3 regions of the Paenibacillus sp. J31P316 genome follow, and region 1 is predicted to be linked to each of the others. Evidence: predicted binding sites of a transcription regulator. Region 1 holds the regulator's gene; each other region holds the start of a gene.
What was found. The regulator Rex, encoded in region 1, represses fermentation and respiration genes when NADH is low (regulators of the CRP and FNR family bind a similar motif). The targets are predictions, from matches to a motif close to TTGTGAAATATTTCACAA.
Positions count from the first base shown of each region.

Region 2: the regulator Rex is predicted to act here: its motif matches at 1,960-1,977, upstream of AC0YNU_RS28975 (DUF1641 domain-containing protein).
Region 3: the regulator Rex is predicted to act here: its motif matches at 8,300-8,317, upstream of nadA (quinolinate synthase NadA).

Region 1 is NZ_JBWDNI010000002.1:891,631-901,709, forward strand. It holds gene AC0YNU_RS09430 (DnaD domain-containing protein) at 1-159, opposite strand, end outside; gene asnS (asparagine--tRNA ligase) at 207-1,502, opposite strand; gene AC0YNU_RS09440 (acetate/propionate family kinase) at 1,533-2,738, opposite strand; gene AC0YNU_RS09445 (3-hydroxyacyl-CoA dehydrogenase family protein) at 2,735-3,610, opposite strand; gene AC0YNU_RS09450 (AAA family ATPase) at 3,699-5,219, opposite strand; gene AC0YNU_RS09455 (hypothetical protein) at 5,212-5,748, opposite strand; gene AC0YNU_RS09460 (cell wall elongation regulator TseB-like domain-containing protein) at 5,916-6,437, opposite strand; gene AC0YNU_RS09465 (amidohydrolase) at 6,437-7,738, opposite strand; gene AC0YNU_RS09470 (redox-sensing transcriptional repressor Rex) at 7,719-8,378, opposite strand; gene dinG (ATP-dependent DNA helicase DinG) at 8,375-10,079, opposite strand, start outside.
Region 2 is NZ_JBWDNI010000019.1:4,985-15,063, forward strand. It holds gene AC0YNU_RS28970 (NAD(P)/FAD-dependent oxidoreductase) at 149-1,327, opposite strand; gene AC0YNU_RS28975 (DUF1641 domain-containing protein) at 1,387-1,818, opposite strand; gene AC0YNU_RS28980 (hypothetical protein) at 2,238-2,411, opposite strand; gene AC0YNU_RS28985 (type 1 glutamine amidotransferase) at 2,381-2,797, opposite strand; gene AC0YNU_RS28990 (hypothetical protein) at 2,687-3,004, shown strand; gene AC0YNU_RS28995 (MATE family efflux transporter) at 3,049-4,419, opposite strand; gene AC0YNU_RS29000 (aldo/keto reductase) at 4,825-5,742, shown strand; gene AC0YNU_RS29005 (DUF1801 domain-containing protein) at 5,890-6,231, opposite strand; gene AC0YNU_RS29010 (VOC family protein) at 6,254-6,661, opposite strand; gene AC0YNU_RS29015 (YciI family protein) at 6,776-7,222, opposite strand; gene AC0YNU_RS29020 (RNA polymerase sigma factor) at 7,520-8,779, opposite strand; gene AC0YNU_RS29025 (YciI family protein) at 8,782-9,210, opposite strand; gene AC0YNU_RS29030 (MATE family efflux transporter) at 9,523-10,079, opposite strand, start outside.
Region 3 is NZ_JBWDNI010000026.1:39,120-49,198, reverse strand. It holds gene AC0YNU_RS32065 (anthranilate synthase component I family protein) at 1-697, opposite strand, end outside; gene cysK (cysteine synthase A) at 929-1,867, opposite strand; gene AC0YNU_RS32055 (peptidylprolyl isomerase) at 1,982-2,956, opposite strand; gene hslO (Hsp33 family molecular chaperone HslO) at 3,061-3,969, opposite strand; gene AC0YNU_RS32045 (type III pantothenate kinase) at 4,022-4,789, opposite strand; gene nadC (carboxylating nicotinate-nucleotide diphosphorylase) at 4,786-5,682, opposite strand; gene nadB (L-aspartate oxidase) at 5,675-7,294, opposite strand; gene nadA (quinolinate synthase NadA) at 7,335-8,273, opposite strand; gene ftsH (ATP-dependent zinc metalloprotease FtsH) at 8,679-10,079, opposite strand, start outside.

The sequences.
Region 1 (10,079 bases):
CTGACGGTACTGCATCAGCTGGAGCATCAGCATCATTTCCGTATCGGACAGGCCGATGCTGCGATAAGCACGAAGCAGACCGGCGGGGACAGCGACGCTGCCGCCGTTCATTGCAGCCGCCATCCCGCGCGCATACGCCTTCCACATTTCATTTTTCACCGGTCAACCCTCCCATTGCCTTGCCAATCAACCGTTCACCATAACGGTTACGGATACAGCCGGTACAGCATCCGCGGGAACGGAATCGTCTCGCGCACATGATCCAAACCGCAGATCCATGCCACCGTGCGCTCCAATCCCAGCCCGAAGCCGGAATGCGGAACCGTGCCGTATTTGCGCAGATCGAGGTACCACTGGTAGGCTTCCGTCGACAGCTCATGCTCGGAGAAACGTTCCGCGAGCAGCTCCGGATCGTCGATCCGCTGCGAACCGCCGATGATCTCCCCGTAGCCTTCCGGCGCGATCATATCGGCGCACAGCACGACTTCCGGACGGTTCGGATCCGGCTTCATATAGAATGCTTTGAACGACGTCGGGTAATGCGTAATGAACACCGGACGGTCGTATTTCTCGGCGATGGCCGTTTCATGCGGCGCGCCGAAGTCCTCGCCCCATTGAATCTCGTGCCCGTTCTCCTGCAAGAATGCGATCGCCTCGTCGTAGGTAATCCGCGGGAACGACCCTTGGATCGCCTCCAGCTTCGAAATATCGCGGCCGATCGTCTCCAGCTCCTTGCGGCAGTTCTTCAGCACGTTTTGCACGACGAACGATACGAATTGCTCTTGCACGCGCAAATTTTCTTCGTGATCGACGAACGCCATCTCCGGCTCGATCATCCAGAATTCGATCAGATGCCGGCGCGTCTTCGACTTCTCCGCCCGGAACGTCGGCCCGAACGAATACACCTTGCCGAGCGCCATCGCGGCCGCTTCCATGTAGAGCTGCCCGCTTTGGGTGAGATAGGCATCCTCGTCGAAATATTTGGTGTGGAACAGGTTCGTCGTCCCTTCGCACGAGGACGGCGTCAGAATCGGCGGATCCACGAGCGTGAAGTTCCGATCGTCGAAGAACTGCTGAATCGAGCGGATGATTTCCGCCCGGACCACCAGAACGGCCCGCTGCTTCGGCGCGCGCAGCCATAGATGGCGGCGGTCCATCAGGAAGTCGACGCCGTGTTCCTTCGGCGTGATCGGATATTCCTGCGTGATTTGAATAATCTCGACTTCTTCCACCGTCAGCTCGAAGCCGGACTGGCTGCGCGGCTCTTCGCGCACGATGCCCTTCACGTAGAGCGAGCTTTCCTGGGTCAGTTCTTTGGCCGCGTCCCATACGGTTACGGCGACCTCGCTCTTTACGACTACGCCCTGCACGTAGCCCGTGCCGTCGCGCAGCTGCAGGAACTGAATTTTACCGCTGGAGCGCTTGCCGTTCAACCAGCAGCCGATCCATACGGACTGCCCGACGGATGCTTTCAATTGTCCGATCGTCGTTAATGTTCTCATCTTCGATCATCCTCCGTTCATTATGAAGCTTTATTCTATACCTTGCACCAGCCGATTCGTATCGCGGGCGATCAGCAGCTCTTCGTTCGTCGGAACGACCAGCACCTTGACGCGGGAGGCGTCGGTCGTAATCGGCCTCGGCTCCTTGGATCGGATTTCGTTACGCGCGTCATCCAGCTCGATGCCGAGGAAAGACAGATTCTCGCACACCGCCTTGCGCACCGCGACGGAATTCTCGCCTACGCCTGCCGTGAAGACGACGGCGTCCAGTCCGTTCATCCCTGCCGCATAAGCGCCGATGTATTTGCGCAGCCGATACGTATACATATCGAATGCCAGCTTCGCCTGCTTATCTCCCGCATCCATCGCTTCGACGATCTCGCGCATGTCGCTGCCAATGCCGCTGATGGCCAACAGTCCGCTGTGCTTGTTCAGCATGGAGTTGACTTCGTTCAGCGTCAGCTCTTCCTTGTTCATGGTGAACGGCACGATTGCCGGATCCAAGTCTCCGCTTCGCGTGCCCATCATCAAGCCTTCCAGCGGCGTCAGGCCCATGCTGGTATCGAACGATCGGCCGTTCATGATCGCCGTGCAGCTGGCACCGTTGCCGATATGGCAGGTAACCAATTTAAGCGACTCCAGCGGTTTTCCGAGCGTCTTCGCCGCCAGCTTGCTCACGTAATCATGCGACGTGCCGTGAAAACCGTAGCGTCTGATTTTGTGACGGCGGTACAGCACCATCGGAATGGGATACAGGAACGTCTCCTGCGGCATCGATTGATGGAATGCCGTATCGAATACGACGACCTGCGGCACCTCGGGCAAATTGTATTCGACGGCCGTGATGCCCATCATCGCCGGCGGATTATGAAGCGGCGCCAGATCGAACAGCCGGCGGATTTCCTTCTTCACGTCGTCGGTGACGATCGTCGACTGCTTGAAGCTCTCGCCTCCGTGCACGACCCGATGGCCGACGGCGTGAATTTCCTTCATGGATTCCAACACGCCATGCTCCTTGTGCGTGATCATATCGATCAGCTTGCGGACAGCCGTATTATGGTCCAAAATCTCGCTGACCTCGTTCACTTCAGCCTTCCCTGCCGGCTCGTGCACCAGAATCGAAGCATCCATCCCGATCCGCTCCACGCGGCCCTGCGCGAGAACGGACTCGTCTTCCATGTTGTACAGCTGGTATTTCAACGAGGAGCTGCCGGCGTTCATGACGAGAATAATCATACCCGGCCACCGTCCTTATCATACTCGAAGAAGCCGCGGCCGCTCTTGACGCCCAACTGGCCGCCGCGCACCATCTTCTTCAATATGAACGAAGGTCGATACTTCAGCTCCCCGTAATCGCGGAACATGCGCTCGAGCGCAGCCAATACGGAATCGAGTCCGAAGCGGTCCGCCATCTCGAACGGCCCATGCTGAAACGCATAACCGATGCGCATCGCGCTGTCGATGTCGTCCGCCGAAGCAACCCCTTCCTCCAAGACATGAAGCGCCTCGTTAATGAATAAGCAGATCAGCCTCGTCGTCACGAATCCCGGAGATTCGAACACCATGACGCCTTTTTTATGTATCGTCGTCTCCACGAATCGCTTCGTCCGCTCGAAGACCTCGTCGCTCGTCTTCAGTCCCCGGACAATCTCGACGAGATCCGCCTTGTTCACCGGGTAGACGAAGTGCATGCCGATCACGCGCTCGGGATTTGCCGTCACGCTGGCTAACTCCGTCAAGCTGAGTGTCGATGTATTGCTGGCCAGAATCACGTCGGGCGGGCAAATGGCATCCAGCTCTTTGAAAATCGCCAGTTTGTTGTCCAAGTTCTCCGTTATCGTTTCAATGACGAGCTCGCAGTCATGCAGCTCGCTTAAGGTTGCTTTGGGATGGATCCGGTTCATGACAAGCTTCTTCTCCGCCGCCGTGACGGCCCACCGTTCCATTTGTTTATCCAAGCTCTGTTCAATCATGCTGATCGCATGGGAGAGGCGCTCTTCGCTTTGCTCGGCCATATATACATCCAGCCCGCTAGCGGCAAGCATTTCGCATATGCCCTGCCCCATCGTTCCGGCGCCAACAACGCCGACTTTACGCACTGCCGTCAACTTCCACACCTCCAAATTTCATCTTTTATTATACCGTTTTTCCGCACAAATAAGAAGGCGGACCGATCGTCCGCCTTCTTATTGCATGCTATTGCGCGATGGCTTCGTGCCGACCCGCCGTCAACTCCTGCAGCAGCGAACGGAACCTGTCGCCGCTCAGCGTTTCTTCCTGGATCAAGACGTCCAGCGCGGATAAGAATACGCTGCGATTCTCCTCCAGCATCGCCTTGGTATGATGCATCAGCTCGTTCAAAATGCTGCCATTAACTTCCGCCCACTTGTCCGGCGTCATCATGGAGCCGTCGATAATGCCAAGCTCCGTCAAGCCGGACTCGACCATGGAGCGGACGATGTTCATCGCTTGCTCGAAGTCGCCTCGGGATCCGGTGCTGCGCTCGCCGTAGAACATTTCCTCGGCCGCGGCACCGCCTAGCGCGATCATGATTTGGCTATCAAGAAACGGCTTCGTATACAAATATTTATCTTGCTGTGGATTATGTCTTACATAACCTAATGCCCCGCCGCGCGGCAGCAAGGCTACCTGCGATACGCTGCCCGGACGAACAAGCTCTGCCGCGATGGCATGGCCAAGCTCATGCAGCGCGACGCGCTCGCGTTCTTCATGCGTCGCTTCGCGGTCCGTGCGTTCGCCCATCATGACTTTGTCGATCGCCATCGACAGATGACGCTGGCTGATCGATTCGCCTTCCTCGCGCATCGCGTATATGGCCGCTTCGTTCATGACGCTCTCCAGCTGCGCGCCGGAGAAGCCGAACGACTCTTCCGCGATCTTCTCCAGACTGACATCGTCTGCGTCGATCGGTTTGTTGCGCGCGTGGAGACTTAGAATATGCTCGCGGCCCTTCTTATCCGGCAGGTCCACGGAAATATGACGGTCGAACCGGCCCGGTCGCAGCAGAGCGCCGTCGAGCATTTCCTTCCGGTTCGTCGCGCCGATCAGCAGGATGCGGGGCGAATCCGTCGTGTGAATACCGTCCAGTTCCGTAAGCAGCTGATTCAACGTTTGATCGTACTCTCGCTGCTGCCCGCCGTCGCGTTTGCCGCCGATGACGTCAATCTCGTCGATGAAGATGACCGCGCTGTTCTTGCCTTGCTTAGCCGCCTTCTGCCGCGCATCCTTGAACAGCTCCCGGATGCGGCTCGCGCCGACGCCGACGTACATCTCGACGAATTCCGAACCGGAGGCGCCAAGGTAGATCGAATCGGTATAATTGGCCGCCGCTTTTGCCAGCAGCGTCTTCCCTGTTCCCGGAGGTCCCGTCAGCAGAATCCCTTTCAACGGGCGAATGCCGAACTTGGAGATTTGTTCGACATGCACGAGAAAATCAAGCGCTTCGATCAATTCCCGCTTCGCTCGGTCCTGCCCGCCGATCTCCTCGAACGACAATGGCTGCAGCGGACGCGGCTTGCCTTTGCGCTCGCCGCCTACCGTAGCCAAATGCCCGCGGGACTTGGCCATATAGATCAGGCCGCCAACGATGACGGCCAACAGCACGAACGGAATCACATTGATGCCGAGCGCAATCTGCAGAAACAAAATCAAGACCGACAAGAAGCCGATCAGTATTTCTTTCCCGTATCTAAGCATTCGGCCACACCCCAATCGTATTGGACGAGCGAGGCAGCACCACGTATTTAACCGCCTTGTCGTCCTTCAACGTAATGTAGACGTTCGTCTCATCCATCTCCGAGGACGCTTGAATGCCCGAGTATTTGCTCTGCGCATCCTGCATGGCTTTCGGAATATCCGCGTAGCTGCGGTGATCCATCGCCTGAGCAACCTCAAAGAGCATCGATGCCCATACATCCTCCAGCTTGCCGGAGGCTTCGGATTTCACGATATTCAGCTTCAGCTCTTTGGAACCGATGATGTCATCGCCTTTCGTAGCGATCGTATCGTATATATTCCGGAGATTCGCATCCCGGTTAAGCGTCAAATCCAGCGTGACGGAGCTACGGCCGATAACAGGCTTGGCGTCAATAACGCCCGGCGTGCTCGTCGCGATGCGGTCCAAGGGCTTCAGGTCGGCTTCGTTGCGATACATGAACCAGCCGCCAACCAGCAAAGCTGCTGTAACGACGGCGGTCAGCACGATCGGCAAAGGTCGTATTTTCATAGCAAAAAGCTCCCTTCATCCACGGAATATGCTGCACTTTCGTCTATCAACTGCGCTATACGAAAGTATATCATAGACCATGGCTTCCAGGAGCCTGTAATTACAGGGAACAATGGTTGAACCTGCTTGACTTGCTATACGAATCTCCTTGCCGCGGCAGATCTCTCTTATTGGGACGGCAGCTTGTACATGACGATTAGCGAACCGTCGCGGAAGCGGTAGAAGTCATAGAAATGATTCGTCTGCCCCTCTTGCTTGCGGGAATAGAAGATCTCCCAGACCGGTTCTCCTCCGAACAAGCCGAGACGGATATGCGCGATGTCCGCATCAGGCTTCTCCTGCAACAACCGGGCTTTCGCTGCATCCTTGGTCAGACCTTCGCTCGCTTTGATCGTGATGGACGAATCCTTCTTCAACCATACGTATGTATCGGCGCCGTTCTCGTCTTTCCCGCTCACGACCCATACCGGCTCATCCCAGGTGTAGGCATACGAATCATCGACTTCCTTCAAGCCGCTGCGCTGCTTGGCCTCCGACTCGGCAGCCTTCTGATCGCTCCAGACCGGCGATTGCACGTAACGGTAATACATGTTAAAAGAAACCAACAGCAGCGCGACGATGACGATGCCGAGCAGGATCCAACGTCCCGGCGACATCACCGGATCTCTCTTGAATCGATTGACGCGCATCAGCTGGATAACAGCCTTTCAAAGCAGCGCTGCGCCTCCGCCCGGATCTGCGCATCGTCAAGGAATACGCAGGCGCCGTCCTCAACGACCTGTATTCCGTCGACCCATACATGCCGGACATCCCGGCCTGAGCCGGAGTATACGAGATGGGAGACGATCTCTGTCCGCGGATAGAAGTGCGGCTGCTCGGCGTCGATCGCGATGAAGTCGGCCTTCATGCCTTCCTTCAGCTTGCCGATCCGGTCTTCCTGCCAGATGGCGCGCGCGCCATGGACAGTTCCGAGCTTGAGCGCTTCCCATGCCGGGACCGCCGTCGGATCGCCGGAGATGCCTTTATGAATGAGAGCCGCCAGGCGGATCTCGTCGAATAGATCCAGGTTATTGTTGCTTGCCGCGCTGTCGGTTCCGAGCGATACGGTGACGCCCGCTTCAAGCATTGCGGGTACGCGAGCGATACCGCTCGCCAGCTTCAAGTTGCTCGCCGGGTTATGCGACACGCTGACGCCGCGTTCGGCAAGCAGCGCGATCTCCTCGTCCGTCAAATGCACGGCGTGAGCGACCAGCGCAGGGCGCGAGAAGAAACCGAGCTTATCCAGGTGCTCTACGGGCCGGCAGCCGTAATCGCCCACGTTCTGCTGCACTTCCGCCGCCGATTCGGACATATGCGTATGCAGCGGTACGTCCAGCTCATGGGCAGCTTCCACGATGCGCGCGATATAATCAGGCGGGCATGTGTACGGAGCATGCGGGGACAGCATCGTCCGAATGCGTCCGTTGGCACGGCCGTTCCAATCCCGAGCGAACTGTTTCGCTTCCTCTAGCTTGGCTGTTTGAACATCCGGCGGGCACAGGCCGATAACGCCTCGCGTCAATAGACCCCGCATGCCCGATTGTTCGACCACTTCCGCTACGATGTGCATCCGATCGTACATGTCGACGAAGGTCGTCGTGCCGGAACGGAGCATTTCGCTGACGGCCAGCGCCGTTCCCCAGCGCGCGTCTTCGTCCGTGTACTTGCCTTCCATCGGCCACATCTTCTGCTCCAGCCAGACTTGGAGCGCTTCATCGTCGGAATAGCCGCGAAGCAGCGACATCGCCGCATGTCCGTGCGTATTGATGAGTCCGGGCATAAACACAAGACCTTGCCCGTCGATGATGCGCGCGCCTTCCGGAGCCGGTTCCGGCAAGTCTTCGCTCAAATACAGAATGGTATCGCCCTCGACGACCATATGCCCCTTCAATACGGGACGATCATCATCCATGGTGACGAAGGTGCCGCCTTTAATCCAAATCCGATTCATTGTCGCTCTCTTCTCCTTCTTCGTCCAAATAATATGCCAAGCTCATCAGCTGGGACGTGAAATTCGCATAGTGGATGCGCACTTGATCCTGAACGCGCAGAATCGTCGGTGCGAAATTCAAAATGCCGTCGATGCCCGCTTCGACGAATTGGTCCGCTACATGCTGCGCTTCGGTCGCAGGTACGGTGATGATGCCGATGCGGATATGCCGCTCGAGAATCGTTTCCTTCAGCTTATCCATCGGCATCACGGTCAAACCGTTTATGGTCGTGCCGATCATCGAAGGATGAACGTCGAAGACGGCGGTGATTTTCATATTGTCTTTCAAGTACATATTGTAGTTGCACAGAGCGCGGCCCAAATTCCCCGCTCCGACCAGGGCAACGTTAAGCGGCTGGTCGAGCTTGAGGATTTGCCTGATTTTCTCGATCAAATACGTGACGTCGTACCCGATGCCTTTCCGGCCGAAATCCCCGAAATACGCAAGGTCCTTACGAATTTGAGCGGGATTCAGGTCCAGCCTGTTGCCAAGCTCCTGCGATGAAACCGTCTGCACATCCCGCATGCTCAAGTCGTTCAAGACTTGCAAGTACACGGGAAGCCTGCGAACGACCGCTTCGGATATTTTCATCGGTTTCATGCTTCTACTCCTCCTTCGCTTGGTGACAGCCATTCATGCATGCGCGGTACGATTTGGTCCAAATGCATCGTTTCGATCTTAGGCCCCGGCAGGGAGTACAGAAAATATTTGCCATAATACGTTTCGATAACACGAGTATCGTAAATAAGGACGATTCCGCGGTCTTTCCCTGTTCGTACAAGTCTTCCGAAGCCTTGCTTGAATCGAATTACAGCCTGCGGCACGGACAGCTTCATGAATGGATTCTGCTTCTGCTCCTGCAGCAATTCCGATTTCGCCTCGACGAGCGGATGATTCGGCGGCTGGAATGGCAGACGTACGATGGCGAGGCAGGTCAACGCGTCTCCCGGTATATCCACGCCTTCCCAAAAGCTGCTCGTTCCGAGAAGCACGGAAGCCGTCTGCTGTTGGAATCTGCGAGTAAGCTTGCTGCGGTTGCTGCTGTCGATCCCTTGCCCGAGCACGGTAATGGCATGCTGCGCTAATGCTTCTTTGAGTGGATCATATACTTGTTTCAGCATCCTGTATGAGGTGAACAGCACAAGCATTCGGCCTTTGGTTTCGATGGCCGCTTCCGTCAGCGACTTGACGAGCATTTCATTGAATAGCGGATCGCCGGCTGCACCCTTGAGCACCGGGATATTGCGCGGAATGATGACGAGCGCCTGATCGCGATAGTTGAACGGCGAGGGCAGCTGAACCGTCTTCAGCCTTCCGGCTTCCTCTTCGCCAGCCAAGCCGAGCTGCTCGCAGGCATACTGGAAGGACTTCTGTACCGACAACGTCGCGGACGTCATGATGACGCTTCGCTTCGTTTCGAAGAAATACGTTCGCAGCTGATTGCTGACGTCCGCGGGTACCGCGTACAGCTGCACCGATTTGGAACGGGAATTGCTATTGGCTTCAAGCCAATAAACCGTATCGGTCCGATCCGCCTTGATAAACTGACGCAGGTCATCCCTGGCCCGCGCCAGATCCTTGACCGTACCGCTCAAATCGGTGACGAGCGCGGCAATGGCCGGATCGTCGATCTCTTCTTTCACCGCGGCGAACACTTTGTCGAGCGGACGGATGATTTGACTCAAATAGCCGTGAACCGCTTCTTCGATCAATTGCGCTTCCTTCCACAGCTCCGGAAGCTTGCCGCCGCGCAGGCGCAGCACGTATTGTCCCGATTCGCCGCCTTGACTGTCCGCGGAGGCCGCAGCGTTTCGGAACGTGCCGTTACCGCTGCCGCTGGTCGCGAATCCGTATAACAGTTCGAACAACCGCTCCCATTCATCCCGAAGCTCGCCGAAGACCGGAACGACCTCGTCGATCTCTTCGCGCCATTTCTGCGTCTTCTCCAGATTCTCGTGAGCCAATCTGCTGTTCAGCGCAATCAATTGGCCGTTACGGGCATCCTTGCACAATCGGAAGACGGGCTGCTGAATGGAATAATACGACAGCTGCGTTCCCAGATGCTTGCCCGCGACTTCCTCTAGATGATGCGCTTCATCCAAGATTAGATGCTCATAGCCCGGCAGCAGACGATGATCGGCGCGTATATCGGTGAACAGCATGGAGTGATTCGTGATCACGACGTCTGCGATGTTCGCTTCCTGCTTCGCGCGGTGATAGTAGCAGCGTTTAAACCACGGACAGCTGCGATTCAAGCAAGAGTCGGCGTCGCTTGAGACCGCGCTCCAGAAGTCTGAGCCC
Region 2 (10,079 bases), on a different contig from region 1:
TCACAGCCCCCACGTGTGATGCCAGTAATCGAAGTCAGCTATCGAATCGAACGCCAACCAGCCCCGGCTCAATAAGAGCCGGGGCTGGTCGTTGTCTGTCCTATAATTCGCGGAACAGGTTCCAACTGCGCTTAACGCCTAACTTGGCTTAGTAAGCGAGCGAGAACAAGCCGTTGATATGCGACAGGTAGCGGGCATTACTTGCTTTCTTCATCAAGGAAGCAGGCGTGCCTTTCAGCTCGATGCCGCTTTCGCCGATCGCGCCGATGCCGTCTTTACGGCCAAGGCTTGCCAGCGTGCCGGAGAATACCGGGTTGAACGTGCCCATTGCAGCGCCTTTGTACGATGCCGCGATGTTTGCGCCCGCAAGCTCGCCCATTTGCCATGCCAGTTGGGCAGTCGGCGGGTATGGACGACCTTCCGGAGCGAATACGACTGCGCAGTCGCCAGCCAGGAATACCTCAGGGTGCGAAGTCGATTGCAGGAACTCGTTGACCGTTGCACGGCCGCGGTTAACTTCTACGCCGCTGTTGCCTACGAGCGTGCTGCCTTGAACGCCGCCTGTCCATACAAGCGTATTCGTCTCGATCGTTCTGCCGTCCTTCAGCGTAACGACGTTGCCGTTCACTTCCGTGATCGCAAGACCTGTCAGGAATTCTACGCCGCGTGCTTCCAAGCTCGCAACCGCGCGCTGGATCAGCTCAGGCGAGAAGATCGGCAGGATCGTAGGCATAGCTTCGACCAGCGAGATCGAAACGTCCGCGAAGTTAACGCCGTATTCACGGCAGATGCCCGGAAGCTCGTCGGCAAGCTCGCCCACCAGCTCGACGCCGGTCAAACCGCCGCCGCCGATGATGAACGTAGCGTCTGCTTTGTTTTTGCTTGCCGCATAAGCCTTGATGCGGTCTTTCACATGGTTAAATACGCGGTTAGCGTCATGGACGGATTTCAGCGTCAGGCTGTTTTCTTGCAGGCCCGGGATGCCGAAGTAGTTCGTTTCGCTGCCCAGTGCAAGCACCAGGTTATCGTAACGGTACGAGGAACCGTCGTTCAAAGCGACTTTCTTGCCTGCAACGTCGATCGTTTGTACTTCGCCAACGACGACATTGATGGATTTGCCTTTCAGCAGCTTCTCAAGCGGCAAAGCAACGGCTTTCTCGGCTACGTTGCCAGCGGCAAGACGGTGAAGCTCCGTAATGATTTGGTGTGAGCCGACGCGGTTAATGATCGTGATGCCCGCTTCTTCGGTCGACAGATGCTGACGTGCGGACAGCGCGCTCAGCAAGCCGCCGTAGCCGCCGCCTAGAATCAGTATTTCTTTTCTCATGGGATCTCATCCTCCGTGCTTCGCTTAGTATGATGATTCGTCGATATCGGTTCGGTCGTTTAGCCTTTTTTTCTTTCGCCCAGGATGTCGAGGTACGCTTGGCCGAAACGAAGCATCTTTTGCAATTCTGGATCTTTCATCAGCTTAATCATGCCGAACAGGCCGATGACGTTCTCGCTGCTCTCTGCACGGTCGCTTGCTTCGATTGCTGCGGATGCGTAGCCTTTTACTTTCTCCGTCAGCGGTTTAACGACTTCTTGAATGCCGCCTACCGTGTCTTGGATCAGGACGCGGTCTGAAGCGACCTTTTGCGCCAATTCGTACGTTTTCGTCATTAAGCTCATCATTTCGGACAGTTTCGGCAGTTGATCCACCAGCTGCGTCAGCGCTTCTTGCACTTCCGGCTTCAGCAGTTGATCAAGCACGTCCGATTTTGCAAGAGCCGATGCGGAATCCTGCTGCTCCAGGTTCGTTACCATTGTTTCACTCATTGTATTGCCTCCTTCAGATGTAGTCACTCAGCTGCGATCATCTTGCAAGATGAACCCCCTTGCCGCCGATGGACGGCAGGCCAGGCTTAATCCCATTAAACGAGCAACGCGGTAAAGCATTCCATCGCAAAAAAGGGAGAAATGTGAAATAAATCACAAGACGCTTCGAGGATGAAAGCAGCCTTTCTTCTTCCTCTACTGTATCGCTTTTTGGTCGGCTCGACTATAGGTTATTTATAAAATTATTTTTATTGTCACAATAAAAATAATTAATCATGCAAAGAAAAATTGCCCAGCGCAGCAACCATGCAGGTTACCGGCGCCGGGCACGATGAAAACGCCCCCAATCCGGGCTTATTCTTCCTCTGCTTCAATAATGAATGCGAACGGCATTTCACCAATTCTCCGTGTCTGCGCGTTCACGCCAGGCGCGCCGCTTGCCCCGACTGACCTTTGCCTGTCGCCGCCAAGCGGTCTAGAATATCCGCCAGCATCGCGTGCGACGCGGCGCTTCGTTCGATCTGTTCCGTGATCTCGGCTGCCGGCTGAATGAACGGCGCATCTACAAGCTCGCCGACCCACGTCTCAAGCATCGTGTCGATGCAGGCCGGCGTCGTCTCGAGATGAAATTGCAGCGCCAGCACCGAATCTCCGTACGCGAATGCCTGATTGAGATTAGCTTCGGAGGAGGCGAGCCGTACCGCGCCCGGCGGCAGCGTAAAGTGTCGCCATGCCATTGGAAGCTGACGAACGCAGGCGGTATACCGTCGAAGCATGAATGCCACTCCTCCGTCCGCCGCACGGCATGCCAGCCGATCTCCTTCCTCTCGCTGCGGTACACGGTGCCCCCCAATACCTCGGACAGCATTTGAGCGCCAAGGCAAATGCCGAGCACCGGCATACCCTCGTCGATGCAGGCTCGGAGGAAACGCTTCTCGCCGGACAGCCATGGATGCTTCTCTTCTTCATATACGCTCATGGGACCGCCCAGAACGACAAGCAGATCGAATGTTCCAACCGCTGGCCATGCTACTGGTTCGGCAGGATCGAGCACTTCAAGCGCATGGCCATTCGCCTCGGCCCAAGCCGCAATGGCACTCTCGTCATCGAAGGAAAAATGTTTGAATACCAGAATCTTCATCCGCAGTTCCTCCATCGTTCCGCCACGTTATTTTCAGTTCATTAGAGTCTAAGACCGTATAGCAGTGAATCATTCGCTTGCCGCAGTCATTAGATCAATCGATGCTGATACCACTTCTTCCCTCGGAAGCGCCACAGGAAGATCGCCCCGCGCACGCCCCATTCGATGTTCATCGCCAGCCAGACGCCGACGATGCCGCCGTCCAGCACGATGCCGAGCGTATACCCGAGCACGATCCGGAACAGCCACATGGACAGCAGCGATACGATCGACGTGAATTTCGAATCGCCCGAAGCCCGCAGCGCCGACGGCATGATGAAGCTGGCCGACCAGAGCGGCACTTGGGCGATGGCATTGATAAGCACGATCAGGAAGATGTCGTGCACGATTTCGTCCGGCGGGTGGAACAGGCTCACGAGCGGATGGAACAGCGGCAATATAATAAGCGCCGTAATGAGCAGGAATAAGGACGATATCCATAGGAATAAGCGCGTATATCGCCGGGCTTCCTCGACGTTCTGCCGCCCCATGCACTGCCCGATGACCGTAATTGCCGTAAGCGACAGCGCGGCGGACGGAATTTGGAGCAGCCCGGCAAAGGAGCCGCCGATGGCGTTAACCGCGATGGCGTTGGTGCCCATATGAACGATGAAAATTTGCGTCACGATTTTTCCGCCGTTGAAAAACATCTGCTCGGCCGCGAACGGCAGCCCGACGTACAATATCTTCTTCAGCATGGCGAGATTGACGGCGACGATATCCTTGATACGCAGATGCAGGTTCGTATCCATTTTGACGAGATAGTACAGCGCGAACGCCGCGGCCCCGTACCGCGCCACGTTCACCGCGATGCTCATGCCGAGCACGCCCATGTCCAGCACGTTGATGAACAAGATGTTCAGCAGCACGTACGAGAGGTTCATGATCAGGGAAAGGACGAGCGACGCCCGCGAACGCCCGATGCCCCGCAGCGCGCCGCACACCGCCTCCACCATCGCGATGCCGGCAAAGGACGAGCAACTGCCGATGAAGTACGTCTTCGCATTGGCGAAAACGTCAGGCGCCGCCGACCCGAACAGCAGATGGAGCGCCGGACCGTGGGCCGCGATCATCGCCAGGCTGATGCCGAGCGCGAACAGCGACACGGACGCGACGGAGCTGGCGGCCGCCTTGGACACCATCAGGCCGTTCCCGCTCCCTTTATATTGCGCGACGATGACCGTACCGCCTGTCGATACGGCTACGAAGACGCTGATCAGAAAAATATTAAGCGAGTCGACCATATTGACCGCGCTGATCGCCGATACGCCCGCGGAGCTGATCATCGCCGTGTTCACCAGACTGAGGCAAACGATGAACGCCTGGTCGATCAAAATAGGGAGAAACAGCGCAAGAAGCCGGCGGTAATCGTCGACCGATACGCCAGCTTGGATTTTCGCAAGGATGGTCTGCTTCCGGATTCGGTAGGCCGGTTGAACCACGTCATCACATTCTTTTTGTCGGATTTGGTGAAGCCTCCGCCTTCTTGGCGGCACTCATTCAATCGGTAGGACAGCGTCTTTACATCATCGAAACAACGTCGATTGTAGAACCTATTATAGCAAAGATCGACAGAATCGGGGCGGTCGTTTGCTGGCAATGTTCCTGGCGCGGTCCGCGCCGAACTGGAGCGATCCGGAAGACAAGTTGGGGGAGAAGCGATAAACTCAATCATAATTTCATTTTTTTCAGGCCCTCCGCCGCCTTGAAACGGGACGTGTAGTATGTCACAATCTTTAAGGGATACATAGCGTATTCATGCTTGATTACACGATCCGGCCACAGGCCAAAACCATCTTTTTGAATGAACAGGAGGCATTGTTATCATGAGAACGATGAAGCTCGGAACCAGCAATTTGGAGGTACCCGTAGTCGCGGTCGGCTGCATGCGCATCAATTCGCTGGATAAAGCCGGCGCGGAGCGTTTCGTCCAAACCGCGCTTGAGGAAGGCGCGAACTTCTTTGATCATGCCGATATTTACGGCGGCGGAAAATGCGAGGAAATTTTCGCGGACGCCATCCATATGAGCGACGCTGTGCGCGAAAAAATCATTTTGCAGTCCAAATGCGGCATTCGCCAAGGACAGTTCGACTTCTCCAAGGAGCATATCCTGGAGTCCGTCGATAAAATCCTCCAGCGTCTGAGAACCGACTACCTCGACATCCTGCTGCTGCACCGTCCGGATGCGCTGGTGGAGCCGGAGGAAGTCGCGGAAGCATTCGATAAGCTGGAAAGCTCGGGCAAAGTTCGCCACTTCGGCGTATCCAACCAAAACCCGAACCAAATCGCGCTGCTGAAGAAATTCGTGAAGCAGCCGATCGTCGCGAACCAGCTGCAGCTTAGCATCACGAACGCCAACATGATCTCGAACGGCGTCAACGTGAACATGGTGAACGAGTCCGCCATTAACCGCGACGGCAGCATTCTGGATTACTGCAGACTGCATGACATCACGATTCAACCGTGGTCGCCGTTCCAATTTGGCTTCTTCGAGGGCGTCTTCCTGGACAACCCGAAATTCCCTGAGCTGAACGCGCAGATCGACGAGGTTGCCAAGAAATACGACGTCAGCAACACGACGATCGCCATCGCTTGGCTGCTTCGCCACCCGGCGAAGATGCAGCCGGTCACAGGCACGATGAGCATCGAGCGGATCAAAGATTGCATCCGCGCGAGCGACATCCACCTGACGCGCGAAGAATGGTACGCCATCTACCGCGCAGCGGGCAACATTCTGCCATAAGCGGCGAATCGCGCTTCGGACAAGTTCTACTGTGATTGAAAAAAGGGCAGCTCATCCGGTCATCTTCATGACCGGCGAGCTGCCCTTTTCGCTTTTCATCGTATCTTGTCCTACGAACCCACAGCTGCGCACCTACAGCCTGCGCACCTACAGCGTCGACGACGCCTGACCGACGAGCGAGGACAGCTGCGCCGCATCGAACGTTTGGCCTTTCTTCAGCTTGATCGTCTTACGCTCCGGCGGACCGTCGAACAGGCCGTCCGGTAGCGAGAGCCCTTCCGCGTTGAAAATCGTGAAGCTGACCGCATCCTTCGACGTGCTGATCACGGCGGCGTATTTGCCGTTCTTGAGGAAATGCGGCTTCTTGTACTGGATGCGCTCCGTCACCTCAGGCACCGCTCCGTGCACGACTTCGCGCAGGCCCGCGCAAAGCTCATGCTGCCAAGGCTCCTTCACGGCGCCGATAAAATCCGTCACTTCCTGGTTCATCTTCATCGCTCCTCTTGGTTTGCTATTCGTTGGACGCCAGCTGCTTCACGATCTGCCAGCTGATGCCGAACTTGTCCAGCACTTCGCCGTAATACGCGCCCCATGGCTGCAGGGCTAACGGAAACTTCACTTCGCCCCCGGTGCTCAGCGCGGCGAACGCATCGCGAGCCTCCGCTTCTTCGTCGTACGACAACGATAACGAGATGCTGCGCGTATACTCGACCGGCGTATAGTCGGAGAAGAAGAGCGCATTGCCGCCCGCCACCGTCATCGCCAAGTGCATGACTTTATCCGCCATCTCTTCCGGCGCGCCGGGCATCTGCCCGAACGTCATCGTAGACAGAATCTCCCCGCCCAGTGCCTGCGCATAAAACCCTGCCTGCTCTCTTGCATTCGCCGATATAATGTACGCCGTTAATTGTGCTCCCATGTTCAACAACCTCTCTCGTTTTGGTTTGGGTAGGATTCGTTTTCGTTGGTTCTACTCTTACGACGAACGGCTGAATCGCAGATCGACGGTTGCCGGAAAAGATTTCATCTTTTATTAAAAAAAGAATGATCGTTGTCTGAATCTCGCGATCCCATCCGCAAGATCGGCCGTCAAGACCAGCGATCGCAAGTTGCGCAGCGCGAATTCGTCCTCGGCTACTTCTCGGACTTCGATGACGCGCGCTCCGCAGCCGCTTGGATTCGGCATGCGAAAGGCCCAGGCTATCGCTTCGTCCACCGAACGGACGTCGATCAGCATGCAGCGCGCTACCGGTTCGGTCTCGGGGGCAAAAGGCCCCGCCGTCACCTCCGGCGCGGCGCCGGAAGCCGGATACGAAATTCTCACGCCGCTGGCGCTCGGCAGCAGCCGTTCTTCCGCAAGCAGCACGCCGGCCCCGGCGATCGCTTCGCGATAGGATGTCATCGCGGAGTCGTAGTCGTCCCCCCGCTCGATGCCGGCTTCAGAGTGTCCCGTCGCTTTAAACAACAACATAAACCTCATGGCAATCCCCCATTCGTCGATCGGACCGGTCATTCGGATCGGCAGCCTTGGCTGCCTCCTTCAGCTGCCTCCTTCATGCCCATCTGATTCATCGACGAACGGGAAAGGACGGAATCGACATGGACGAGAGAAATTCTTGTTTGGTGTATTCGGGTCAGCACAATTCAGATCGCCATAAAAAAATGCCGCGCCCCGGATTACGCGGGCGCGGCATGCAGCAGGTCAATGTAAACAGTGTATTGCGTGTTACCCAAGCCGTATCGCTCCGCTCCGGAGTGGATCAGCACCGCAGCGTGTTCACCCGCCGCACTCGGCGGCACGCTTCAGCAGCAGCGCCTGCTCGCGCTCGTTGCGCGTCAAGGAAGCGGCACGCTCGAACTCGGCGCGCGCTTCCGCGCTGCGGCCCAGCTTGACGAGGAAGTCGCCGCGCACGCTCGGGAGCAGATAATAGTCCCGCAAGGACGGCTCGGCGCTCAGCGCATCGACAAGCTGCAAGCCGAAGGACGGCCCGAAGGCCATCGCGACCGCGACGGCGCGGTTCAATTCCACGACTGGCGACGGCGCCGCGCGCGACAAGGCCTCGTACAGCGCGGCGATGCGCACCCAGTCGGTCTCGTCCGCCGTTCTCGCCTGCGCGTGGCAAGCCGCGATCGCCGCCTGCAGCGCATAAGGACCGAGCGGACGGCCCAGCTTGCGGGCCCGCTCCAGCGCAGCCAAGCCGCGGCGGATGAGCAGATGATCCCAGCGCGCCCGATTCTGGTCGAGCAGAAGCACGGGATCCCCCGCGGCGTTGACCCGCGTCTTGAAGCGCGATGATTGGATCTCCATCAGCGCCACCAGCCCGTGCGCCTCGGACTCCCCCGGAGCGAGCTCCGCCAGCATGCGCCCCAGCCGCAGCGCTTCCTGGCATAGCAGCGGACGAATCCACTGATCGCCCGAGGTGGCGGCATACCCTTCGTTGAACATGAGATAGATGACTTCGAGGACCGCCGACAGCCGTTCCTTGAGGGCTTCGCCTTCCGGCACCTCCAGCGCTACCTGCGCGGCGCTCAACGTCCGCTTCGCCCGCACGATTCGCTGCGCGATGGTGGACTCCGCGACCAGGAACGCCTTCGCGATCTCGTCCGTCGCGAGCCCTCCGAGCAGACGCAGCGTCAAAGCGACGCGCGCTTCGCGCGAGAGAATCGGATGGCAGGTCGCGAAGATCAAGCGCAGCAGATCGTCGCCGATCTGCCCCTCCTCCATGACCTGCTCCAGATCGTCCTCGGCGTACGTCGGCGCCGTTCGGCCGAGTTCCTCGTACTTGCGGACCTGCGTCTTGCTTCTGCGCAGCAGATCGATCGCGCGCCGCTTGGCCGCCGTCATCAGCCAGGCGCCGGGCTTGTCCGGAATGCCGCTGACGGGCCAGCGCTCCAGCGCGATGACAAGCGCATCCTGGGCGAGATCCTCGGCCATGCCGACATCGCGGACCATTCTTGCCAGCCCGGCGATCAGCTTGGCCGATTCGATCCGCCATATGGCCTCGACCGTGCGATGCGCATCAATCGCCTGCGCCATGTTTATTTATCCTTACCGAGCTGCACGCGAATCGCGCTCTCCCGTGCCTGCAGCTCCGGATCGACGGTGATATCCGCGAAATCGAATATTTGACGGAGCTCGATCTCCCCTTCGCCGAAACCATGCGGATCCGGCATGCGCAAGGCCCACTCGATCGCTTCTTCCCGCGATTTCACCTCGATCATCGTATAGCCCGCGATAATTTCTTTCGTTTCCGCGAACGGACCATCGATTACTTTCGGCTTGCCGCCCGGCTCGGGATACGAGATCCGCACCGCGCCAGAGCTCGGATGCAGGCCGTCTGCCGCCACCAGCACGCCGGCTTTCGCCAGCTCCTCATTGTACCTCGTCATCGCTTCCACCAGTTCCTGCGTTGGCATAACCCCCGCCTCGGAATCCTTCGTCGCTTTCACGACCATCATAAATCGCATCGGTCTTCTCCTCCTGATTTCGGTTGTGAGCCTATAGTGGCCTCCAATAAGGACGACGAACGCAGCGGGGCGATATCGACAACGTCCAACGATCGGTTGGCGCGTTCAACCCTAAGGTCTGACATGCAGCATTCGTCGCTTACACGCACGATCAGCCGCCCCCTGTAAAGATATAGCAATTATAATATGGACGGGCCTCATGAATCCACGTTTCCGCAGCAAACGAGTTGTTGATGATGGGAGTGAATTCCGTTCTTTTACGAAAAAATAAAAAGACAGCCTCGGGCGAAAGTCGCCCAAAGCTGCCTTCATTCACGCGCTGATAACTGCCTCGACCGGCTCCTGCACGACGGTCGCGGGTTGAACGAACGATTTTCTCGCCCAGACGCCGCTCTTCCAACGCGCCAGCATGATCAGCCCCCGCAGCCATTCGTCGACGGTGAAGGCGATCCATACGCCCGGCAGCCCCCAGCCCAGATGCACGCCGAGGAAGTAGGCCAGCGGCACGCAAACGCCCCACATCGAAAACACGCCCATGAGCACCGGGAATTTCGCATCGCCTGCCGCCCGGAGCGAGTTGATGACGACGATGTTGAAGACGCGCCCAGGCTCCAGAATGAGCGAGATGAGGAAGATGCCCGCCCCCATCGCGATAATCTTCGGATCGTCGGTGAACAAGCCGACGAGCTGGTAGCGGAACAAAGCGGTGATGCCGACCACGGAGGCCGTCAGCAGGATGCTGATACGCAGGCTCCGCAGCAGCCGGTGATACGCCGCCTTCTTCTCGCCCGCGCCGACCATATGGCCGACCATGATCTCCGTCGCCATGCCGATCGACGTGGACAGGGCCATGAAATACATGCTGATAT
Region 3 (10,079 bases), on a different contig from region 1:
ACATTTGCGCCTCCATGAATCGGGTCCGATCTCCGCGAAGCTTGGCCGCCGCTTCCCCTGCCTGACCTTCCGCGAACGTCGCCCATTGCTCCATCAGCTCGTCCGCGCGGGAGACTGCCTTCGCGTACAACGATTCGAGCTGCGCCCGAGGGAGTTCTGCCGCGCCTGAGACCTCCGTATGCACCGCAGCATACAACTGCTTCCGCTCGTGATCGATGATCCACAGCTCGTCCATTCGCATGAATACATAATCCGGCAATGCAAGATCATCCACCGACTGCTCCGGAATGCGCTCGATCGTACGGATCACATCGTAGCTCCAATAGCCGGCGCAGCCGCCCGTCCATTTGGGCGCTCCGGGTACGCGCGGCGCCCTGTTTCCGCCCATCCAGCTGCGAACCGCATCCAGCGGCTTCTGCTCGTATACGGTCCTATGGCCGGTTGCTTGATCGACTGCTTCCCCACGTAAACCCTTGCCTCGTATCACGGATGCCGGCCGAAGCCCGAGGTACGTGTACCGGCCGACTTTGCCGCTCTCCAGTACGAAGGCATACGGTGAACCTTGCTGCCATGCCGACTCCCATGAGGCGGGATTACCGCCGTCATTGCTTTCCAGGGGGCGCTTCGCAAGCAGCGGCAGTGACGTATAGCCCTGCGCCTGCCAGTCCAGCCAATCTTGAAAGGCCGTCCGTTCCATTACATTGCCGCCCTCCGCTTCTTGTCCGTTCCCTAAAACGTTCCCTAAAACCCGTCGCGCTTTGTTTGGAAGCTAGTATACCGAAATTGCTTGGAAAAGGAAAGTGCCGGTACCACCGTGAACCCTGTCCGCCGCTGCTCGTTGGGATAACTAGCGAGCATGAGAAAGAGGACCTCCCGAATGAAGGTCCCCTCCCTGTATAATCGGCAATCTGCCGGTATGAGTTCGTTCTTAGTTCTCGAAGTTGAACAGCGGCGTGGACAGGTAACGTTCGCCGTTGGACGGAACAATCGCCACGACGCGTTTGCCTTTGCCGAGCTCTTTCGCTACTTTCAGTGCCGCGAAGATCGCAGCGCCGGAGGAAATACCGCACAGAATGCCTTCTTCTTTGGCAGCGCGGCGAGCGGTTTCGAATGCTTCCTCGTTCTCGATCGTGATCACTTGATCGTAGATTTCGCGGTTCAGAATCTCAGGGATGAAGTTAGCGCCAATCCCTTGGATCTTGTGGCCGCCTGGGTTGCCGCCGGACAGCAGCGGGGATGCCGCCGGTTCCACTGCAACGACTTTGATGCCCGGGAAGTTCTGTTTCAGCACTTCGCCGGCGCCGGAAATCGTACCGCCAGTTCCGATACCTGCTACGAAGGCGTCCAACTTGCCGTCAAGCGAGTTGATCGCTTCCACGATTTCCGGGCCTGTCGTTTCGCGGTGAATTTTCACGTTCGCTTGGTTCTTGAATTGCTGCGGAATAAAGTAGGAAGGGTTCTCCGCTTGCAGCTCCTCTGCACGGCGAACCGCACCGTTCATGCCTTCTGCTCCAGGCGTCAGAACAAGCTCCGCACCATAGGCGCGTAGCAGGTTACGGCGCTCAACGCTCATCGTCTCAGGCATAACGAGAATGGCTTTGTAGCCTTTCGCCGCAGCGACCATTGCAAGACCGATACCGGTGTTGCCGCTCGTAGGCTCAACGATCGTATCTCCTGGTTTGAGGCGGCCTTCTTGCTCGGCAACTTCGATCATGCTGATGGCAATCCGGTCCTTAACGCTTGCACCCGGATTCTGGTACTCCAGTTTAACGTAAATTTCAGCACTGTCCTCCGGCACCAAACGGTTCAAACGGACCAGCGGCGTATCCCCGATTAGCTCTGTTACGCTCTGTACAATTTTAGCCATGAAAGTTGCTCCTCCTTATTCCGACTAATTCAGTTGGTATTACCTACATATTAACAATCTCCACCAGTGGTTGTCAATAGCGAGTTTCGGTGCAGTAGGATCTTGGACCCGGTACTACGGCATGACCACAGCATTATATTTCGTTAACAAACGGTCTTCGATCGTCCGTTCCCCGTTCAGCTTAGACACGGCGATTTCTCGCCGAGCCTTGTCATGCATTTGCTGCTGGTCGAGCTGTTCATCCGTCTTCTTCTCGGTCAGGAGAAGGACGGCCTGCCCTTGATCGACTTCGACCGGTCCGGCCGTCTCCCCTACGCCGAGCTGTCTCGCCGCCTCGAGCATATGCTGGTCGACAATCGGATCTTCGCTATCGATATACCCGAGATCGCCGCCGTCAGGCGCCGTGTCTTCATCGACGGAATACGTTCTAGCCAGCATTGCGAAATCCTGCCCATCCGCCAGCATTCCCAGCACCTCTTCGGCTTCCTTCTCCGTGGCCGTTACAATCCATGAGACGCGGAGCTGGGTATGCGGCGCGAACTCCTGCACGTTGTCCGAAATGTAGGCATCCTCATCGGCTTCGCTGACCGAAGTCAGCTTCACCGCAATCTTCTGCAGCAACAGCGAGTACTTGGCATCTTCGCGAATCTCCGCCTGCGTCAAGCCCAGCTGGTCTTTCATCGTATCGAAATACTGCTGTTCGCTGTCATAGCCGGCCATCGAAGCGGCAAGCTCTCGATCCAGCTCCCCGCTGGTAGCCTGCAGTCCGTAAGCGAGCGCTTCCATCCGGATCGCCGCCCGCACCATTAGCGTGCGCAGTACGTCTTCGCCGTATTGCAGCCGCAGCTGGTCTTCCAGCTCCTTGACCGTGATCTGCTCATCGCCTACTTTGGCCGCAATAGGGCCCGGCGCCTCCGCGGACGAACCCGCTGGAGACCCCGTGCTATTGTGATCCTGCGCGCCTTCCGGCGGCAGCTGAGGTGCGGCTCGCGGCGGCAGCAGCACGCGGTACACGACGATCAACGCCAATAGGATCAAACACAATGCTTGAAGCATCACGATGCGCTTCAGCACCCGGTCTTTATTCATGATCGCTCGGCCTCCGATTAATGCATCCGTACTGCATTTCTAATGCATTCATCATGCATCGTTCATGCTTGATGATGCATTGTTCATGCATCGTTCATACATTGTTAATGCATCGGTTTCGGCTTCGCCTGTTCGAGCAGCATTTCCAGCTGCGGACGGTCAAATACGTACTTCTCGTTGCAGAAATGACACTCGACTTCAGCTTGTCCGTCTTCATCAATCAACTGTTGCAGCTCCTGCTCACCCATGCTGACGAGAGTACGCTCCACGCGTTCTTTGGTACATTGGCATTTGAAGACGATGTCTAGTTCATCCATAAGCTGAAGCTCTTCGCCGACGACCCAGCGCAGCAGCCCCTCCGGCGTCTCCCCTTGTTCAAGCAGCGCCGAGATCGGCGGCAGTCCCGCAATCGCAGTCTCCAGCCGCGTAATTCCTTCTTCGGTCATACCCGGTAAGACTTGTACGATAAAGCCCCCTGCCGTGATCACGCGGCCGTATTCATCTACGAGGACACTAAGTCCGACTACGGACGGCGTCTGTTCCGAGGTGGCGAAATAATACGTGAAGTCTTCCGCGAGCTCGCCCGAAACGATCGGCGTGCTTCCACGGTAGGGCTCTTTCAGACCTAAGTCTTTAATGATATGGATATAGCCGGTGCTACCCACAGCGCCTGCCACGTCCAGCTTGCCCAGTGCATTGCTTGGCAGCTGCACTTCCGGGTTATCCACATAACCGCGGACCTCGCCGTTTGCGTTGGCATCGACCACGATTTGACCGACAGGGCCGTCGCCTTTGACTTGAATCGTCAGTTTCTCCTTGCCTTTCAACATGGCCCCCATCATTGCGCCCGCCGTGGCAGTGCGCCCAAGAGCAGCCGTCGTTGTCGGCATCGTTTGGTGACGTCTGCGCAGTTCCTCGACCAGCTCCGTCGTTTGGACGGCAAATACGCGCAGTTGACCGTTCCATGCTGTACCTCGAACAAGATAATCGTGTTTCAATGCATCCTTTGCCATAGTAGTGATGGCCTCCTTACTCCTTGCATTTCTCTATTTAGACGAAATGTTTCTAATCTTGGTTGCGTTCATATATCATGCGAAGTCCTTCTAATGTGAGCAGCGGATCGACTTCCTCGATCGTTTCCGATTCCGCGGCGATCAGATCAGCCAAACCGCCGGTTGCGATTACCCGCGGATTAACGTTGAATTCTTTGCGAATCCGGTAGACGATGCCATCCACCTGACCTGCATAGCCGAAAATAATTCCAGCCTGCATGGAGGTAGTCGGATTCCGACCGATGACGCTCTTCGGCTTCACCAGCTCGATCCGCGGCAGCTTGGCGGCGCGTTGATACAGCGCCTCCGTCGAGATGCCGATACCCGGCACGATCGCGCCGCCCAAATAATTGCTGTTCGCATCGATATAATCGAACGTCGTAGCCGTTCCGAAATCGACGACGATGAGCGGCGATCCGTATTTCTCAATGCCTGCTACGGCGTTGACGATCCGGTCGGCACCTACCTCGCGCGGGTTCTCGTAACGGATATTCAGCCCGGTCTTAATGCCTGGACCGACGACAAGCGGCGTTTTACGCATATATTTCTGGCACAGCTGCTCCAGCGTGCGCATCAGCGGAGGCACGACGGAGGAAATGATAACGCCTTGAATTTGATCCAGCCTCACGCCCGCGATTTGGAACAGATTATGAATCATAATCCCGTACTCGTCCACGGTCGCCGAGCGATTGGTGCTGAGGCGCCAATGATATACAAGCTTACGCCCTTCGTAGATGCCGAGCACAATGTTCGTGTTGCCTACGTCGACGACAACGATCAAGCGGTAGCGCCACCTTTCTTCCCATGGAGGTCCAGACTGATGTCCAAGGATTGGAACGAATAGGTAAGTCCGCCGACGGAAATCACATCAACCCCGCATTCCGCGATCGCACGGACGGTATCCAGTCGGACATTGCCCGATGCTTCGACGATCACATGGGCAGCACGAGCCTTAATGATCGCGGAGGCTTCGCGCATTCGGTCATGCGGCATATTATCGAGCATGATAATATCGGCGCCGCATGCGAGCGCTTCTTCTACCTGCTCCAGCGACTCTGTCTCGACTTCGATCTTCATCGTATGGGGAATCGCGTGACGCGCGGCGTTCACGGCGCCGGTAATGCCCCCGGAGCCTTTGATATGATTGTCCTTGATCATCACGGCATCGTAGAGACCAAACCGGTGGTTGAAGCCGCCACCGACTCGTACTGCGTATTTCTCCAGCTGGCGATGCCCCGGCGTTGTCTTGCGCGTGTCGACCAACCGCGTCGGAAGCCCTTCCAGCGCATCGACAAACGCGCGCGTCTTCGTAGCGATGCCGGACATCCGCTGCATCAAATTCAGCGCAAGACGTTCGCCGGTCAAAATGCTGTGCGTGCTGCCCTCGACTTCGGCAATCACGTCGCCTTTCGTGACTTTGTCGCCGTCAGCCGCTAGCGGACGAAATTCAAGCGACGCATCGACGACTTCAAACACGAGGCGCGCGATCGGAATACCAGCTAGTATGCCTGTTTCCTTCACATGAATAACCGCACTCGACCGACTTCCAACAGGAATCGTCGCCCAGCTCGTAATATCGCCCGAACCTATATCTTCCGCAAGCCATGCCCGGATCTGCGCGCGCGCCGTCTCCGCGCTAATGCCGCCGGGCGTTCCCGCCATAATCTCAAACATCTTCAATCCGCTCCTCTGTTAGGCCGTGATCGCGATTGAGCACGACATGTTTACGCCACACCAGATCGTCCCGTTCCGGAAAATCTTCGCGGCTATGTCCTCCGCGGCTCTCTTCGCGAATCGCGGCGGCGTTCGTGGTCAGCATCGCGCAGGTCAACAAATTGGCGAATTCATATTCCTCGCGCTTGGTAATCACCGTCCGGAAAATGGAATTGAGCCGGCCCAGCTCCTCCGCCCCTTTACTGAGACCGCTGGCACTTCGGCGAAAACCCGCATAACGCACCATAATCTTCTGCAGCTTTAGCCGTTTCTCCACGACCGCCTGAATCGGAGCCTCGCTCCGCTCCAGCGAATCCATATGCAGACGAACGTCTTGCTCCTCAAGCGGAGCAAGCGAATTAATCCGCTCCACGATCCGGCGCCCGAATACGATCGCCTCCGACAGCGAGTTGCTCGCAAGCCGATTCGCCCCGTGAACGCCCGTCGACGAGCACTCTCCGCAGGCAAACAGCCGGGACAAGTTCGTTTCGCCGTGCAGATCCGTTTTCACTCCGCCCATCATATAATGCGCCGCAGGTGCAACCGGAATCCAGTCCGTCGTCAAATCCAATCCGTAACTCAAGCAATATTCATAGATATTCGGAAAACGGTGACGGACCATATCCGCGGATTCATGCGTCACGTCCAAATAGACGAACGGCGACTTCGTTTCTTCCATCTCGGTTACGATGGCGCGCGCCACGACATCGCGAGGAGCAAGCTCAAGCTGCTCATGGTACTTCTCCATGAACCGCTCGCCTCTAATATTGCGCAGCACGGCGCCTTCGCCGCGGACGGCTTCCGAGATCAAGAATCGCGGAGCCCCCGGGTAACAGAGCGAGGTTGGATGAAACTGAACGAATTCCATATCCCGGATATCGGCGCCGGCGCGGTATGCCATGGCGATGCCGTCGCCTGTTGCGACTTCCGGATTGGTCGTATAACGGTAGAGCTGACCGGTTCCGCCAGAGCAGAGAACCGTCGCTTTGCCGCGCACGATCATACGCTGACCGTCCGGTTTCTGAACCAGTGCGCCCACGCATACTTGTCCGTCCGTAATCAAATCAATGACAAAATGATCGTCCCACACATCGATGCGGGGATTAGCCACCGCTTTCTCCGACAGTGCACGAACGATCTCGAATCCGGTAGCATCGCCATTCGCATGCAAAATACGCCGCTGACTATGCGCCCCTTCTTTGGTTAAAGCGAATTCGCCATTCTCGACATCAAACTGCGTGCCCATCTTCACCAGATCCTGAACGCCCATCGTGCCTTCATGCACCAAAACGTTCACGGCTTCGACGGAACAGAGCCCTGCCCCGGCAATCAGCGTATCCTGACGATGATAAGCCGGGGAATCGTCCTCCGAGATAACGGCAGCAACGCCGCCTTGCGCATAACGCGTGTTGCTGTCGAGCAGCGACTTCTTCGTAATCATCAGGACGTCATTGTCCTCGCTTGCTTTAATCGCGGTAAAAAGACCGGCGATGCCGGCCCCGATGACAATGACGTCTTTATAAATAACCGGCAGCTTTTCCAGCTGCACATCGACGAGGTAACGTGGAATCATATTCGATGCTTTCCTCTCTTCGGAAAGTAGGCCCCGCATCTTATTTCACCTGCAGCATGCGTTCCAAGGATAGACGAGCCTTGCTGGCAACGTCTTCAGGGACATAAATCTGCGGCTGCATCGTCTCCAAGCATTTCACAAGCTTCTTCAAGTTGTTGACTTTCATGTTCGGGCACACCAAGTACTTGGTTGCAAAATGGAACGTCTTGTTCGGGCTGTCCAGGCGGAGCTGGTATCCCGTGCCGTCCTCCGTGCCGACGATGAATTCTTGGCAATCCGATTCCTTGCAATATTTAATGATCGCGGTCGTACTGCCGACAAAATCGCCGAGCTCCACGACTTCCGGACGGCATTCCGGATGCACGACAAACTGCGCATTCGGGTATTTCGCCTTCATTTCTTCGACGTCTTTCACCGTCAGCATGTCATGCGTGTTGCAATAGCCTTCCCAGATGATCATTTTCTTGTCCGTTAACTGTTGGACGTAATGGCCCAAATTCTTGTCAGGCACCCAAATGATTTCATCGGAATCGACGGAGTTCACGACGCGCACCGCATTGGCGGACGTACAGCAAATATCGGTTTCCGCTTTGATCTCGGCAGAGGAGTTAATGTAGGTGACCACTTTCGCGTTCGGGTGCTGCGCTTTCAGCTTGCGCAAGCCATCCACGTTGACCATATCCGCCATTGGGCAGCCGGCTCGTTCATCCGGAATGATAACGGTTTTGTTCGGAGCCAGAATCTTCGCGCTCTCGCCCATAAAATGAACGCCGCAAAATACGATGACGTCGGCATCGGTTTCGGCTGCTTTCTGCGCAAGCAGGAAAGAGTCTCCCCGGAAATCGGCCACCTCTTGAATTTCGTCCCGTTGATAATAATGCGCGAGTATGATGGCGTTACGTTCTTTCTTCAGCTGCATCAAACGTTCCCTCAGTTCGCGGTTTTGCTCCGCTTTCCGCTCGAGAGCTAATGCTTCCATGGCTACTTCTCCTCTTTTCACTAACTTTGTGAACAGATGCACAAACTCTGACAAAATAAATCGGCCCATTCGCCCTTTCACCTGTTTGTGCAGCTATATAATCGAGAATTGCAAGCTTGAACGTGACGGCTGCCGTTAGCATGCCCCCGCCTTCAAACCCTTGATTCACAGTCGGCGTTACAAGTGATTAACATTTAATTTACACAAGGCGCGGTATGCTGTCAACTCATAAAAGCGGCCGTTTTGGCCGTTATCGGCAGGTGAGGACGGATTTGAAACGCACGGGTCCCCCAGGCTTGATTCTTCTCGACTGCATGCCGTTCCATTGCCAAAATCGCGTCTTGCGCATAAAAAAACTGCCCACCGCAGTAAATTCTGCGATGGACAGCTTCGCCGTGCCCTAACTTACGATTGTTTCGAACCGTCGTCGTTGCCGCTGTCCGGATCGATTGGAGGGGCGAGATCGCCGGCTTCCTTCGATTGAATGCGCACTTTCACGCCGCCGATCGTATCGATGATCGGCTCGCCTTTCGGCTCATCGGTTACAGGGGAAGGCGACGAACCGCTTTCTCCCTCTCCGCCTCCGTTGATAGAACCGCTCTCGATCAGGCGCTTGATTTGCTCGATCTCGAGTGTTTCTTCCGTAAGCAAGGTTTGCGCAATGAGATGCACTTCCTTGCTCTTCTCGGTAAGCAGCTTCTTCGCTCGTGCATAACATTCTTGGATAATCGACTGCATCTCCTGGTCAATCTCATAGGCAATGGCATCGGAGTAATTCTGTTCGTGTCCGATATCGCGGCCCAAGAATACTTGGCCTTGCGAGCTGCCGAATTGCATAGGTCCGAGCTTGTCGCTCATGCCGTATTCCATGATCATGGCGCGTACGATGCTCGTCGCTTGCTTGAAGTCGCTGTAAGCGCCGGTGCCGATTTCGCCGATGAAGACTTCTTCGGCCACGCGTCCGCCAAGCAAACCAGTGATTTTATCGAGTAATTCCTGTTTGGTTGCCAGCATGCGGTCGCCATCTTTTGGAAGCATGATGACATAGCCGCCTGCTTTACCCCGAGGAATGATCGTAACTTTGTGCACTTGATCGGCATGCTCCAGGAAGTAGCCGACGATCGTATGACCAGCTTCGTGGTAGGCGACGATCCGCTTCTCGCGGTCGCTGACGACACGGCTGCGTTTCTCCGTACCGACAATGACGCGATCGATGGCATCGTCCACTTCCAACATGCCGATGTCTTTCTTGTTGCGGCGGGCTGCCAGGAGAGCTGCCTCGTTAAGCAGGTTCTCTAGATCCGCGCCGGTAAAGCCTGTCGTACGTTTGGCAACGACGTCGAGCTTCACGTCGCGCGTCAGCGGTTTGTTGCGCGAATGCACTTTCAGTACCGCTTCGCGGCCTTTCACGTCCGGACGGTCAACCGTGATTTGACGGTCAAAGCGTCCTGGGCGAAGAAGCGCCGGATCCAGAATGTCCGGACGGTTCGTTGCCGCTACGATGATGATGCCTTCGTTCGCGCCGAAGCCGTCCATTTCGACGAGGAGCTGATTGAGCGTTTGCTCGCGCTCGTCATGTCCCCCGCCTAGTCCGGCTCCACGCTGACGACCGACGGCGTCGATCTCATCGATAAAGATAATACAAGGCGCGTTCTTCTTCGCGTTCTCGAACAGGTCACGCACGCGGGATGCGCCGACACCGACGAACATTTCCACGAAATCGGAACCGGAGATGCTGAAGAACGGCACGCCCGCTTCGCCCGCAACTGCGCGAGCAAGGAGCGTTTTACCGGTACCCGGAGGGCC